One region of the Thermoanaerobacter siderophilus SR4 genome, then DNA from elsewhere that is predicted to be linked to it. Evidence: a T-box and tRNA genes for the amino acid it is inferred to sense, from the RefSeq annotation. Region 1 holds a T-box; the other holds one or more tRNA genes.
What was found. A T-box is a leader RNA that pairs with one kind of tRNA and senses whether it is charged. The one in region 1 lies ahead of metG (methionine--tRNA ligase), so its partner is inferred to be a tRNA-Met.
Positions count from the first base shown of each region.

Region 2: it has a tRNA-Met gene. The T-box ahead of metG (methionine--tRNA ligase) is inferred to sense a tRNA for this amino acid. The anticodon was not compared.

Region 1 is NZ_CM001486.1:1,370,129-1,377,127, forward strand. Features, by position in the region: gene THESIDRAFT1_RS06650 (spore maturation protein) at 1-164, shown strand, start outside; gene THESIDRAFT1_RS06655 (CCA tRNA nucleotidyltransferase) at 245-1,648, shown strand; gene dmpI (4-oxalocrotonate tautomerase DmpI) at 1,697-1,891, opposite strand; T-box leader at 2,333-2,564, shown strand; gene metG (methionine--tRNA ligase) at 2,563-4,509, shown strand; gene THESIDRAFT1_RS06670 (TatD family hydrolase) at 4,522-5,289, shown strand; gene THESIDRAFT1_RS06675 (ubiquitin-like domain-containing protein) at 5,475-6,506, shown strand; gene rsmA (16S rRNA (adenine(1518)-N(6)/adenine(1519)-N(6))-dimethyltransferase RsmA) at 6,543-6,999, shown strand, end outside.
Region 2 is NZ_CM001486.1:967,545-974,543, forward strand. Features, by position in the region: gene THESIDRAFT1_RS12920 (recombinase family protein) at 1-750, shown strand, start outside; tRNA gene THESIDRAFT1_RS04710 (tRNA-Met) at 707-783, opposite strand; tRNA gene THESIDRAFT1_RS04715 (tRNA-Met) at 791-867, opposite strand; tRNA gene THESIDRAFT1_RS04720 (tRNA-Leu) at 872-961, opposite strand; partial or broken gene THESIDRAFT1_RS04725 (Ppx/GppA phosphatase family protein) at 1,058-1,962, opposite strand; gene THESIDRAFT1_RS04730 (S1 domain-containing RNA-binding protein) at 2,025-2,456, opposite strand; gene THESIDRAFT1_RS04735 (FtsB family cell division protein) at 2,544-2,831, opposite strand; gene yabQ (spore cortex biosynthesis protein YabQ) at 2,900-3,376, opposite strand; partial or broken gene THESIDRAFT1_RS04745 (putative manganese-dependent inorganic diphosphatase) at 3,454-5,072, shown strand; gene THESIDRAFT1_RS04750 (MtnX-like HAD-IB family phosphatase) at 5,075-5,704, opposite strand; gene THESIDRAFT1_RS04755 (extracellular solute-binding protein) at 5,721-6,380, opposite strand; gene yabP (sporulation protein YabP) at 6,489-6,785, opposite strand; gene THESIDRAFT1_RS04765 (SpoIID/LytB domain-containing protein) at 6,874-6,999, opposite strand, start outside.

The DNA.
Region 1 (6,999 bases):
TGGCTTCTGCTATGTATGGATCTACTGAGACCACTTTTTATGTTCTTGCTGTTTACTATGGGGCAGTGGGAATAAAAAAGATGAGACATTCTGTTATCTCTGGAATTTTTGCAGATATTGTTGCAATACTTTCGTGTGTATTTTATAGCAGATTATTTTTTTAATACTTGTATACTTTTTCACTTTTGTTATACTATATAGTGTAATGTTGTTTTGCCTTTTAAAAGGAAAGGAATGATTTTTTGTGTCAACAATACCAAAATTAATAAGAAAATTAGGAAAAGAAGCATATAATTTGTATATTGTTGGGGGATACATAAGGGACAGGATTTTAAATAGAGAAGCTAAAGATTATGATTTTGTAGTTCAGGAAGATGCAGAGAAAATTGCCAAATTAGCGGCAGAAAAATTAGGGGGTACTTTTGTGCCTTTTATGGCTGAAAAAGGCACATATAGGGTTGTGGTAGGAGATGAAATATTGGATTTTACTAATTTAAGAGGTGAAGACATATACATCGATTTGGCTCATAGAGACTTTACAATGAATGCTATGGCTATAAAACTGACGGATTATTTTGAATTTGAATATATTATTGACCCTTTTGGTGGCGTGACGGACATAAAAAACAGGAAAATAAAGCATGTTGGTGTGATGACTTTTAAAGAAGACCCTTTAAGGGCTTTGAGAGCTGTGAGATTTGCTGCGACTTACAAATTTGATATTGATGAGGGCACAAAGGCTAAAATAAGAGAAGAAGCAGAGCTTATAAAACAAGTGGCGCCAGAGAGAATAATGAATGAAATTTTTATAATATTAAAAGAAAAGAATTCTCACAAATATTTAAGAATGATGGAAGATTTAAAGCTTATGGAAAATATATTTGAAGAAGTTGCTAAAATGAAAGAAGTAGGAAAGTGCTATTATCACCTTACAAATGCTTGGATACATTCACTAAAAACTGTAGAAGAATACGAAAATATCATAAATTCTATGAGATTTCCCAAAGACGTATATGATATAGTTTCGGAGTATTTAGATAGAAAGCTTTCTTCTGACAACAAAGTAAAGGACATAATAAAACTTGGAGCTCTTTTTCACGATATAGGCAAACCAGAATCCATATACATTGATACTGAAAATAGAGTACATTTTTACAACCACGAGACAAAAGGAGCAGAAATCGTAAAAAAGATAGCATCAAGGATGAAAATGCCCAAAAAAGAGTCTTCTTTGCTAAAGAAGCTTGTCCTTTATCACATGAAGCCTTTAATGTACTATGTAAATGGCGGACCAACGAATAAATCTCTTTTTAGATTTTTTTCCGAACTTAAGGATGATTCAATAGCGATTCTACTTTTATCTCAGGCTGATTTTACTGCTACAAGGCTTAATTTAGGTAAAGAGGAAGAGATACCAAAGTTTACAGATTATATTACCAAGCTTTTAAAAAGATATGTAGAATTTAAAGAAACAGAAAAACCATTACTTTCGCCGCTGGATATAATAATAAATTTTGATGTAAAAGATGGGAAAAAATTAGGACAGATTTTATATGAAATAAGGAAAAATAGATTTTACGGAGAAATTCAAGATAAAGAAGATGCTGTAGAGTTTGTAAAAGAAAGAATGAAAATAGAGAAAATATAATTTAAAAAGAGATGCAAAAATTTTCGCTGCATCTCTTTTTTATAAGAGTTATTTTTTATGTAGTTCAGAGAGAGGGGTTCCTCCTACGCCTATATTGTCTGGATTATTTTCTTTTATAATCACTGAGAATGCATTTATAGGAATATTGAGTACTTGTGAAGCTGCTTTTGTAAGTTCAGAAATAAGTTTTGCTTTTGTTTCCTTACTTAAATTGTCAGGTCCTTCAATTGTTATAAAAGGCATTGCAATCCTTCCTTTCTATATTTTTTTGATGTTCTCGATATTTATTTTAACACTTTTTTGTGTAAGAAACCAAATTATAAGAAAAATTTATGATGACAATTACTAAAAATCAATTATATAATATTGTTAGCATTTTTGGGATAGAGAGGAAAATGAAAAAGCTTTTATTTTTGTATAATTGCTTTTTTCTTTTGGATTTTTTTGACCCTTACCTATTTCGATTAAAACATCAAAAGAATAGTTTTTACTTTTTGTAAAATATTTTACATCTGAAGCGGCTTCTATATCAAAAAGTTGTTCATTTTTTTGAGGTTTGATTTCATAAATGTGATATATTGCGACGAGTGTAATTGTAAAAGCTATACTAATGCAGAAAATATACTAAAAAGGTAGTTGACAATACTTTTTATAAAGGGTATATTAAAGAATAAATAGATATAGTAAAAGGCGATGAAGGAAAGAGTAAAAAGCTTGAACTTTCACAGAGAGTCGGGCGAGGTGCGAACCGATAAAGTTTGGGCTTTTGAAGATGGCTCCGGAGCCGTACTGCCGAAGGCTAGTAGGTTTTACCGGGAACTCCCGTTACAGGGTAGGAGTGTGTTAGCACTCTGTGAGGCATGCGTCGTGAGGCGCATGTGAAGAAGGGTGGTACCGCGACAATCTCGCCCCTTATGTGGAGGCGAGTTTTTTATTTACAAAAAAAGAGGAGGATGGATATGAAAAAGACTTTTTACATTACGACACCTATCTATTATCCCAGTGATAAATTACATATTGGTCATTCATATACTACAGTTGCTGCAGATGCGATGGCAAGGTTTAAAAGGCTTACCGGATATGATGTCAAGTTTTTGACCGGTACTGATGAACATGGGCAAAAAATTCAAAGAATAGCAAGAGAAAAAGGGATGTCTCCTAAAGAATATGTAGACGGGATAGTTGAATGGATAAAAGATTTATGGAAGACAATGGATATAAGTAATGACCAATTTATTCGCACAACCGATAAATATCATGAGGAAATAGTACAAAAAATATTCACGAAATTGTATGAAAAAGGAGATATATACAAAAGCGAATATGAGGGATGGTACTGTACTCCTTGTGAATCTTTCTGGACAGAAAGCCAGCTTGTAGATGGGAAATGCCCAGACTGTGGTAGACCAGTAGAAAGGGTAAAAGAAGAAGGGTATTTTTTTAAATTGTCTAAATATGGGGATAGGCTGTTACAATATTATGATGAACATCCTGATTTTATACAGCCGGAGTCAAGGCGCAATGAGATGATAAACTTTATAAAATCAGGTTTGGAGGATTTGTTTGTCTCAAGGAGTTCGTTTGACTGGGGTATAAAGGTACCTTTTGACCCAAGACATGTGATTTATGTTTGGATAGATGCTTTGTCAAATTACATAACTGCTTTAGGATATTCTACAGACCATGACGACGACTTTAAAAAATACTGGCCAGCAGATGTTCATTTGGTTGGAAAAGAGATAATGAGGTTTCACACAATAATATGGCCAGCAATGCTTATGGCTCTTGACTTGCCCCTTCCTAAAAAAGTGTTTGGACACGGTTGGCTTATACTGGAAGGAGGCAAGATGTCAAAATCTAAAGGCAATGTAGTAGACCCTAAAGAGCTGGTTAGGAAATATGGCGTGGATGCTGTAAGATATTTTCTTTTGAGAGAAGTTCCTTTTGGGGCGGATGGAGTGTTTTCTAATGAAGCTTTGATAAACAGAATAAATTCAGACCTTGCTAATGACCTTGGAAACTTGCTGAGTAGGACTGTTACAATGATTGAAAAATACTTTGAGGGCATTCTGCCAAAGCCTTCACAAAAAGAAGAAGTAGATGATGACCTTATAAATACTGCACAGAATCTACCTAAAACTGTTGAAGAGTACATGGATAAACTTCAGTTTTCCAACGCTTTAATTGAAATATGGAAATTAGTAAGACGAGCTAATAAGTACATTGATGAAACAATGCCTTGGATTTTAGCGAAAGATGAAAGCAAAAAGGAAAGATTGGGTACTGTTTTGTATAATTTAGCGGAAGCTTTGAGATTTATTGCAATACTTATATCTCCTTTTATGCCAAATACCCCGCAAAAAATGTTTGAACAATTAGGAATAGAAAAAGATTTGACGACTTGGGAGAGCTTAAAGTTTGGCTTGTTAAAAGAAGGTACAAAAGTAAAAAGAGGAGAAATTATTTTCCCGAGAATAGATGTAAATAAGGAACTGAGTGCTATAGAAGAAAAAGCAGAGGAGGAAGAGAAAAAGATAGATTATATCACTATTGAGGATTTTGCAAAAATTCAGCTTAGGGTTGCAGAGATTTTGGAAGCCGAAAAAGTGGAAGGCTCTGACAAGCTTATAAAGATGAAGCTTAAAGTGGGAGAGGAGACAAGGCAAATTGTAGGAGGAATTGCTCGTTATTACACTCCTGAAGAGCTTATAGGAAAGAAAATAATTATTGTATATAATCTGGAGCCAAAGAAACTAAAGGGTATTGAGTCTCAAGGAATGCTTTTAGCAGCATCTACCGAAGGAAAAATGTCCCTTCTTACAGTGGACAGGGATATAGAAAGTGGGGCAAAGATAAGCTAAGGAGTGATAAAATTGTTGGTAGATTCTCACGCTCATCTTGAAGATGAGAAATACGATAGAGATAGAGAAAAAGTTATTGAAGAATGTAAAAAAGACCTCACATTTTTAATAAATGTGGGGTCTAACCTCTTAACTTCTAAACAGTCTATTGAGCTAGCTCATAACTATGACTTTATATATGCTTCTGTTGGAATTCATCCCCATGATGCACAAAGGGAATTTGACAAAGTGGAAGAAATAGAGAGATTAGCTTTACAGGAAAAGGTTGTAGCAATAGGAGAAATAGGGTTAGATTATTATTACGACGACCCTCCCAAAGAGTTTCAAAAAGAGATTTTTATAAAACAAATAAGGCTTGCGAAAAAGCTAAATCTTCCAATAATAATACACAATAGGGATGCTCATGGAGATATACTAGATATATTAAAACAGGAATGGACAAAAGATTTAAGAGGGGTTTTTCACAGTTATTCGGGAAGTGTTGAAATGGCTTTTCAAGTAATTGAAATGAATTTTTACATTTCTTTAGGAGGGCCTGTGACATTTAAAAATGCAAAAAAACCTAAAGAAGTAGCAAAAGCTGTTCCCTTTGAAAAACTTTTAATTGAGACAGATAGCCCTTATCTTACTCCTGAGCCTTATAGAGGAAAAAGGAATACACCGGTGTATGTGAAATTTGTAGCGAAAAAAATTGCAGAATTAAGAGAGATGCCTTATGAGGAGGTTTGTAGGATTACTGCTGAAAATGCTATAAAACTTTTTAACATCCCTCTCAAATAAAAGTTTTAAAAAACAACCTCCTGTTTTGAGGGGAGGTATCAAAAGTCAAAAAAATGCGTATAATATCATTGAGTTTGGTTTCCCCATAAATGAAAAATTGTGTATAAAAATTTGACAAATCAATTTAATTGGATTAAAATTACTTACGACTCCCCTAAATTAAATTTTTAACAGGAGGCTATGGGATGGATACAGACAAGTTTAGAAAGCGACTTGGTGAAATAGTTAAAAAACCAGTTGCTCTTCTAACGTTGGCTGCAGTATTCCTATTGATTGTCGGAGCTATAACATACGCAAGCTTAAAAAAGGAAATAACCCTTCAGGATGAAGATAAAAAAATGGTTGTTACAACATTTAAATCAACAGTTAAGGATTTGTTAGAAGAGAAAGGAATTAAGCTAAGAAAAGAAGATGTAGTAACGCCTTCTTTAGACACTGCTTTAAAAAATGGCATGAAGGTGACTATCAAAAGAGCAGTTCCTATCACTATCTGTGTGGGTGGAAAAGCAAAAGATATTTACACTGCTGCATCTAATGTAAAAGAAGTATTTCAACAAAATAGTATAACTTTAGGACCACAAGACAAAGTAAATATGAGTTTAGATACGCCTGTGTTTAGGTACATGTACATCGACGTTACAAAAGTAACAGAAAAAATTGTTACTCAAGAAGTAGATATACCATATCAAACAGAGACAGTAAAGAATGACAATATGGAAAGAGGACAAGTAAGAGTAGTTCAACAAGGAGAAGTTGGGAAAAAACAAATTGTGATGAAAGTTACTTATGAAAACGGCAAAGAGGTAGCAAAAAATATAATAGAGGAAAAGATAATAAAAAATCCGATAAACCAAATTGTGCATGTTGGAACACTAGGAGTTTTTACTACTTCAAGAGGAGAGACTTTTAGGTATAGGGAAATTAGAACTATGGTTGCTACTGCTTATACTAATAGCGTAACAGATACCGGTAAAAAACCAGGAGATCCCAATTATGGGATAACTGCTACTGGTACGAAAGCTACAAGGGGAGTAATAGCTGTAGATCCAAGGGTTATACCTTTGGGCACACGACTTTACGTAGAAGGATATGGATTTGGAATTGCTGCAGATACAGGTGGAGCTATTAAAGGGGATAAAATTGATGTTTTTTTCCCGACTCTTGAGGAAACAATTAAATGGGGAAGAAGATACGTGAAAGTTTATATTTTAAAGTAGACAGGGTTTCCCTGTCTTATTTTTTGAGGTGGAGCTATGAAAGTAAAAGGGGTTAATGTAAAGAAAAAATGGGGACAAAATTTCATATTTGACAAAAATATTTTAGCAAAAATTGTGACTGCTTCGGGAGTTGCTTCTGAAGATTTTGTACTAGAAGTTGGAACAGGATTAGGGACTTTGACAGAAGAACTAGCTAAAAGGGTTAAAAAGGTAATTTCTTTTGAAATTGACAGAGAGCTTTATGAAGCAACAAAAGAAAAACTTAACATTTATAACAATGTGATTATCATAAATGAAGATATAATGAAGGTGGATTTAAATAAAATAGCTAATGAATATTTTGAAGGGAAGCCTTTTAAAGTGGTTGCTAATCTTCCTTATTACATAACTTCTCCTATAATAATGATGCTTTTAGAGTGTAAATTTGTGAAAGAGATAACTGTGCTAGTGCAAAAAGAAGTTGCTGAAAGAATTTGTGCTCTGCCGGGTACTA
Region 2 (6,999 bases), 400 kb from region 1:
ATAGATAAAGACCTGTTCGAACAAGTACAAAAGAAAATGGAAGAAAGAAAAATAACAAGAGGAGCTAATTCTGCAAAAAGAGTATATCTTTTGTCAGGCCTTGTCTACTGTGGATTATGCGGTTCTAAAATGGTAGGATGCTTAAGTAGAGGAAAATATGTAACTTATAGATGTAGCAGAAAAGATAGAACTAAGCAGTGCACAAATAGAGACATAAATAAAGAAAAATTAGAAACTTTTGTTATAGAAGAACTAAACAGAAGAATATTTGACCCAAAAGTAGCACCAGTGTTAGCTAAACTTTTAAATGAAGAAAATCAGAAGTTAAATAAAGAAAGAGTAGAAGAAATTACTCTTTTAAAAAAGCGCTATAAGGAGATTGAAGAGCAGATGAAAAACATAGTAGAAGCCATCGCTCAAGGCATGTTCCAGCCAATAATGAAAGAAAAAATGAATGAGCTAGAAACATTAAGAAATGAAATTATCTATAGACTTAATGAATTAGAAAATAAAAAAGAAACAAGTTTTATTACACCAGAAATGATTTTAAAAATCTTTGAAAAAGATAGAGAAAAAATTAACTCATCAAAAAATCCTCAGGAAATTAAAGAAGTCCTCAAGAACTACATAAAAAAAATAATCGTCACTCCAGATGAAATAAAATGTGAACTCTATTTCTGGATAGGTGACGATTTCCGTTCTTTGATGGTAGCGGCGAGTGGATTTGAACCACCGACACTGCGGGTATGAACCGCATGCTCTGGCCAACTGAGCTACGCCGCCATATTTTTGGTTGCGGGGGTAGGATTTGAACCTACGACCTCCGGGTTATGAGCCCGACGAGCTACCGGACTGCTCCACCCCGCGCCATTGGTGCCGGAGACCGGACTCGAACCGGTACGGGCTTTTAGGGCCCGCAGGATTTTAAGTCCTGTGCGTCTGCCAGTTCCGCCACTCCGGCTTCATCTCCTTGAGACAGTATTTATTATATTATATCTATATCTTTAAGTCAATAGTTTTTTATCCACTTTTGCAACTTCAAATGAAAATTCCATTTCTATAGCTTAAATTCCCCAAATTTATAGAGGACTGCTCCTTCTAAATTATCCCACTCACTAACCGTTATTTCTTTGAAACTCAGCATTTCTAATATAGTCAGTAATATAGCAGTTCCCGCAATTATTATATCAGCCCTTTGGGGCTGCAATCCAAAAATTTTTTTCGTTCTTCCAATGTAACAGACATAAATTTATCTAAAATCCTTTTAATTTCTTCCTTTTTTAACTGATAGCCATGGACTTTTTCTTGAGAATAAATTTCTAATTGCTGAGAAACTGCGGCAAGAGTTGTTATCGTTCCTCCTATGCCGATAACATTTTCAACCTCTTTGTACTTATCAATGGAATTTACCACTGCATCTATTATGTGTAACCTAATTTCATCATATTCCTCAGTTGTAGGAGGATCATTTTTAATAAATTTTTCAGTAAGCCTCACAGCCCCTATATCAAAACTTTCTTTTACAAATTCTCTACCTTTGTACGCTAATTCAGTACTTCCTCCTCCTATATCTAACACCAGAGCATCTTCCTTATTAACTCCCATCACCGCTCCGATGTATCCAAACAAGCTCTCTGTTTCTCCATCTATAATTTCTACCTCTAGCCCAAGTTTTCCAATTTGCTCAAAAAAAGCATCTTTATTTTTAGCATCCCTCATCGCAGATGTTGCAAAAGCATATATAACTTCTGCGCCTTTTTCTTGGGCCAATTTCACAAAGCGTTCAATCACTTCAATGCTTCTCTGTATCGCATTATTATTTAACTTCCCCGTTTTAGAAATTCCTTCCCCTAATCGAGTTATTTCAACGTCTTTTTGTATCTTGTTTATATTTTCATTATCTATGTCACATATAAGTTGGCGTATTGAATTTGTCCCTATATCAATCGCACAAATTCTCATAATAACCCCCAACTATCACAGGTAAAAACCCTTTATGAAAAATCTTCGGGCATAACCCGAAGTTAATATCCATTGCTTCTTCTGTAGCCTGTGTTTCTTCTCTTGGAATCAAAATTCTTTCGCAGCTGTTGCTGTCTTTCGTCTGAATCCTTTAAAAACTTAAGCAATCTCTCTTCAAAAGAACTATTAGTATTATAATTCCTATTGCTCTGCCATACAAAATCCTTTGGATCTCTTTCTTTATTATTATTATTTTTTTTAGGCAAAGCCTTTTTGATTGACAAACTTATTCTTCCATTAGCATCCATGGACAATATTTTTACTTTTACTTTATCATGCTCCTTCAAATGCTCCCTAATGTCTTTTACATAGGTATTAGCAACTTCCGAAATATGCACCAACCCAGTTTTTCCCTCTGGTAGCTGAATAAATGCTCCAAAGTCTGTGATGTTTAACACAGTGCCCTCAACAACATCTCCAACCTCAAATGGCATATAAATAAAGATCCTCCCTCTAAAAATTTTATTAATGAGTTCATTATATATTAAAATACAAAATATTTCAAGATAAATTTTTCGAAATCACTTTTTTGTCTCTTGTGTCTTAGTTTTTGAAATATCTACATAAATTATTTCTCCTTTTTTAACCAACCCCAATTTTTGCCTTGCCTCATTTTCAATAAAACTTTCACTATTTATCTGGTGAAGTAATTCATTTAAATACTTATTTTCTTTCATTACTGCAGCTTCTTTATTTTTCAAATCCCTATACCTATTATTAAGTTTCTCTAATGCAACTTGCTGCTGAAAAAAAGTAAATCCAATATATGCAATAAAGGCAAAAAACAATATCTTCTTTAGTTTTTTCACTCAAAACACCTACTTTCACAATGCGGATTAATCTATTATTTTTATTCGACATCTCTTTAAAAAATCCTCTATTTTTTCCTCTTAAAAATCTTAAAATAGGTTAAATTATTTTTTAGAAAAGCACCAGGCAAAGTTAAAATTTTTCTTGTAAACCTATAAGGAACAATAAAAAAATTGACTACTATTTTAACAGGGTATATAATAATTTCTGCCATCTTTTTTAAAAACTTTATTGTAAATTCATAAATTCCAATTAAAGCTTGGGTGATGAAATAACTTAGTAACACATAATAAAGAATAACTCCAATTGCAAATCCTAAAAAACTATAAAGCCTGATTTCAACGTAATTGCTTATATACATAAAATAAAGCATAGTAATTGTCCCAAAAAGCCAAAATATAATATCGGCAATATTAGAAAAAGTTTTTTTAAGCCTAAAAACTTGCCTTGTCACTTTAAAAATATCGTATATAAATCCCAGCACAAAACCGCCATACACTGTAACTAAAAATGCATAAATTTGACTTTGTATGGTTATTACCATTTACATACCCTCCTTTTCTTGTTATATTATATTTATCCACTGCAACAAGAATGAAACTAAAATAGGGGCGATGCATCATGACAACAGTATATGTTTCCGGACATAAAAATCCAGATACCGATTCTATTTGCTCAGCTATTGCTTATGCCTATCTAAAGCGCATATCTGAAGGTATAAATGCTATACCTGTTAGATTAGGTCCTATAAACCGAGAGACAAAATTTGTATTAGACTATTTTGGAGTAGAAAAGCCTACTTTTATTGAAAATGTATATACCCAAGTACAAGACATTAAATTTGATAAATCTCTTGTTTTTAAAGAAAACACCTCCATGTTTGAAGCATGGAACGCTATGATGGAAAAAAACATTAGAACAATAGCAGTAGTAGATGAGGAGAACAAATTAATAGGAATTGCAACAGTAGGAGATTTGGCAAAGGCATATCTTTCCTCTTCTCATGAATTATCTAAATATAAAATTCCTATTGACAATATATTAGCTACTTTGAAAGGAGAAGAAATTTTAAGATATGTAGATTATCTTGAAGGCGACATTTTAGTAGCTGCAATGTCCAAAGAAAATGTGTTAAAAAGAATAAAAAAAGGAGATATCTTAATCGTTGGAGACAGAGATGATATACAGCAAGCTGCAATTCAACAAGGAATAAAAGCTCTCATAATTACTGGCAATAACGGAATTTCAGAAAAAATTTTTGAACTAGCTAAACAATACAAAGTAACAATTATAAAAGTTGTACCAGATACTTTTGACACTGTTAAATTATTAAACCAAAGTATACCATTATCATATGTAATAAAAAAAGAAGACCTAGTAACATTTAGAGTCAGCGATTATATTGATGATGTAAAAGAAGTAATGTTAAAATATAGATACCGCAACTTTCCAGTTGTCGATGAAGAAGGAAAAGTTGTAGGACTACTTGCAAGGCGACATATTTTAGACTATGAAAGAAAAAATGTAATAATGGTAGACCACAATGAATTCTCTCAAGCAGTAGAAGGAATAGAACAAGCAAGAATATTAGAAATAATTGACCATCACAGGATTGGGACGATAGAAACAGAGCAGCCAATACTATTTAGAAACCATCCAGTAGGCTCTACTGCTACAATTATAAATCGAATTTTTGAGGAAAAAGGGCTAATCCCAGAACCGAAAATAGCGGGAATAATGTGCGCTGCTATTTTATCAGATACTCTTGTATTTAAATCCCCCACTTGCACACCAGAAGACGTAAGAGCAGCTAAGAAACTTGCAGAAATTGCTAACATAGACATAAATGAGTTTGGAACTGAAATGTTCAAAGCAGGTACCTCTTTAGAAGGGAAAACTGTTGAAGAAATATTTTATACAGATTTTAAAGAATTTACAATAAATAATTATAAAATTGGCATAGGTCAGGTGAATACTCTCACAGATGCAGGAAAATTAAAACAAGACCTAATAAATTTTATGGAAAAAGTAAAAAAGATAAAGGTTATGATATTTTACTACTTATGCTTACAGACATAATAAACGAAGGATCTGAAATACTTTTTGTAGGAAATAATAAAGAATTGTTGGAAAGAGCCTTCAACGTACAAATAAAAAATAACAGTTTTTACCTCCCATATGTCATCTCAAGAAAAAAACAAGTATTGCCACCTATTATTAAAGCGATAAACTCCCAATAAGTTTATCGCTTTAACTTTTCTATTATATCGCCAAAATTTTTAAAAGAAATATATGGAATATCATTTTCTTTGCAATATTTTTCTAAAACCCCCTTTGCAAAAACCTCATCAGCATATTTCACAACACAAATATCTGAATATCCATCTCCTATATATACTACATAATACCCCTCATTTTTGTATCTATTCAATACTTCCAGCTTACACATACCACATTTGTTGCAATCCTTGCTCTTATATGGAAAATCCACTTTTATTTCTCCCTTATCAAACCAAAGCTTATTGCTATAAAACTCTACATTAAACCCATACTTATCCATAATGGCCTTTATATTAAAGTCATATCCATCACTCACTATTACAACTTCATAATTCTTTACTTTGCAAAAATTTAAAAACTCCAAGAAATAATCATCTATCTCAATAGTGTAAAGCAAATCCAAAAGTTTTTTCTCGTTCATTTCCATAAGCTTTAATGTCTCAATTGCGCATTCTTCAGTAGACATTTCCCCCTTTTCCCATAATTCCTCATAATACTGCCAACCATCCTTTGCAAACTTATTCACCATCAAATCAACAGTATCTACTTTAGTAACAGTACCGTCAAAATCTACTAAAAAGACTTTCTTCAATTAATTTTCTCCCCCTTTATTTTATATTCAAAAGCCATTTTACAAATTTTATAGCCAAATCTTTGTGCTGTCCATTCGCAATAATTGCAACAATTTTATCATTATAGTCATATCCTAAATTTTTTAAATATTTATTATTCCATCCAACGTATATTCCGTAAGCACCTGGTTTTACCTCATTAGAGGGTTCCTCTACTTTTGCCACATTTAACCCTGATAAATTTAACTCCTTTATCTCATCCAATCGCAAAAAAGCTCCTTGACTTGCCAATATATCAAAATTATTTTTATCTAAAATAATGACATCTATATCTTGCGCTCCCATTCTGGCCATTAATTTTTGAGTTGAGGCAGGGTCAAGAGTAAAATTGCCATTTGGATTTTTTACAAGCCCATAAAAATCAATAGAAGCTTGTTTTTTGCCTGAAGGATCGCCAATCAATTCTTTAGTAACCTCTTTGCTAAATTCATTTAACCTATCAAAGTCCATATATTTCCCCACGAAGGCAATATTCAATACATATTCTTTTCTATTTAAGACACTGCTTGTAAAAGCGCCTAATAGATAAATCACCAATATGCCTGTGATAATATGAACTTTATAATAGTCCCATATATATTCCACTTTTTCTTTTGTAGTCATGTTTCTAAACCAATTTTTTCTCTCCTCACTCATTTGTTTCACACCTCTCTACTTCCTTTGCGCAAAAATATCCAAATTTATTATAGCAATTAAACTTTTTAAAATCGAGTATATAAAACAAAATAAGCCGCAACATGCGACTTATCTAAACATTCTACTTATGAATCCCCCTGATTTTCCTATAAGGCCACTTTTGTCACTGTAATTTAAATTTACTATTTCTCCATCAATTGACACTTGTCCGTCATCAAGGTTCAATTTATTAATGTGAAGCCCTTGACCTCTTATTGTCAAAATTCCCAAATCCGTCTCCAATATTACGGTTTCTTCGTCAAAGCTTACAACATTTGTTACCCCAGAAATACTGATTTTTTCTCTATTTTCAATTGTAATATTATGAGGTTTCCCCGCTCTTAAAAAGTTCCTTTTATCTTCCATTTTAAACCTCCCCTCTTTTTAATTGACTATTATTATCTATGAATCTTGTACTTTTTTTAGAACAAAAAAATCCTCCAATAGGAGGACTTCAATCCCAAATCTTGACTATATTTATGCTTTTAAAGTAATAGTTTAGTATGTCTTTCGCCTTTTTCCCCTCTTTAGCCATTTGATAAGCTCCCCATTGAGACATTCCTACACCATGCCCAAACCC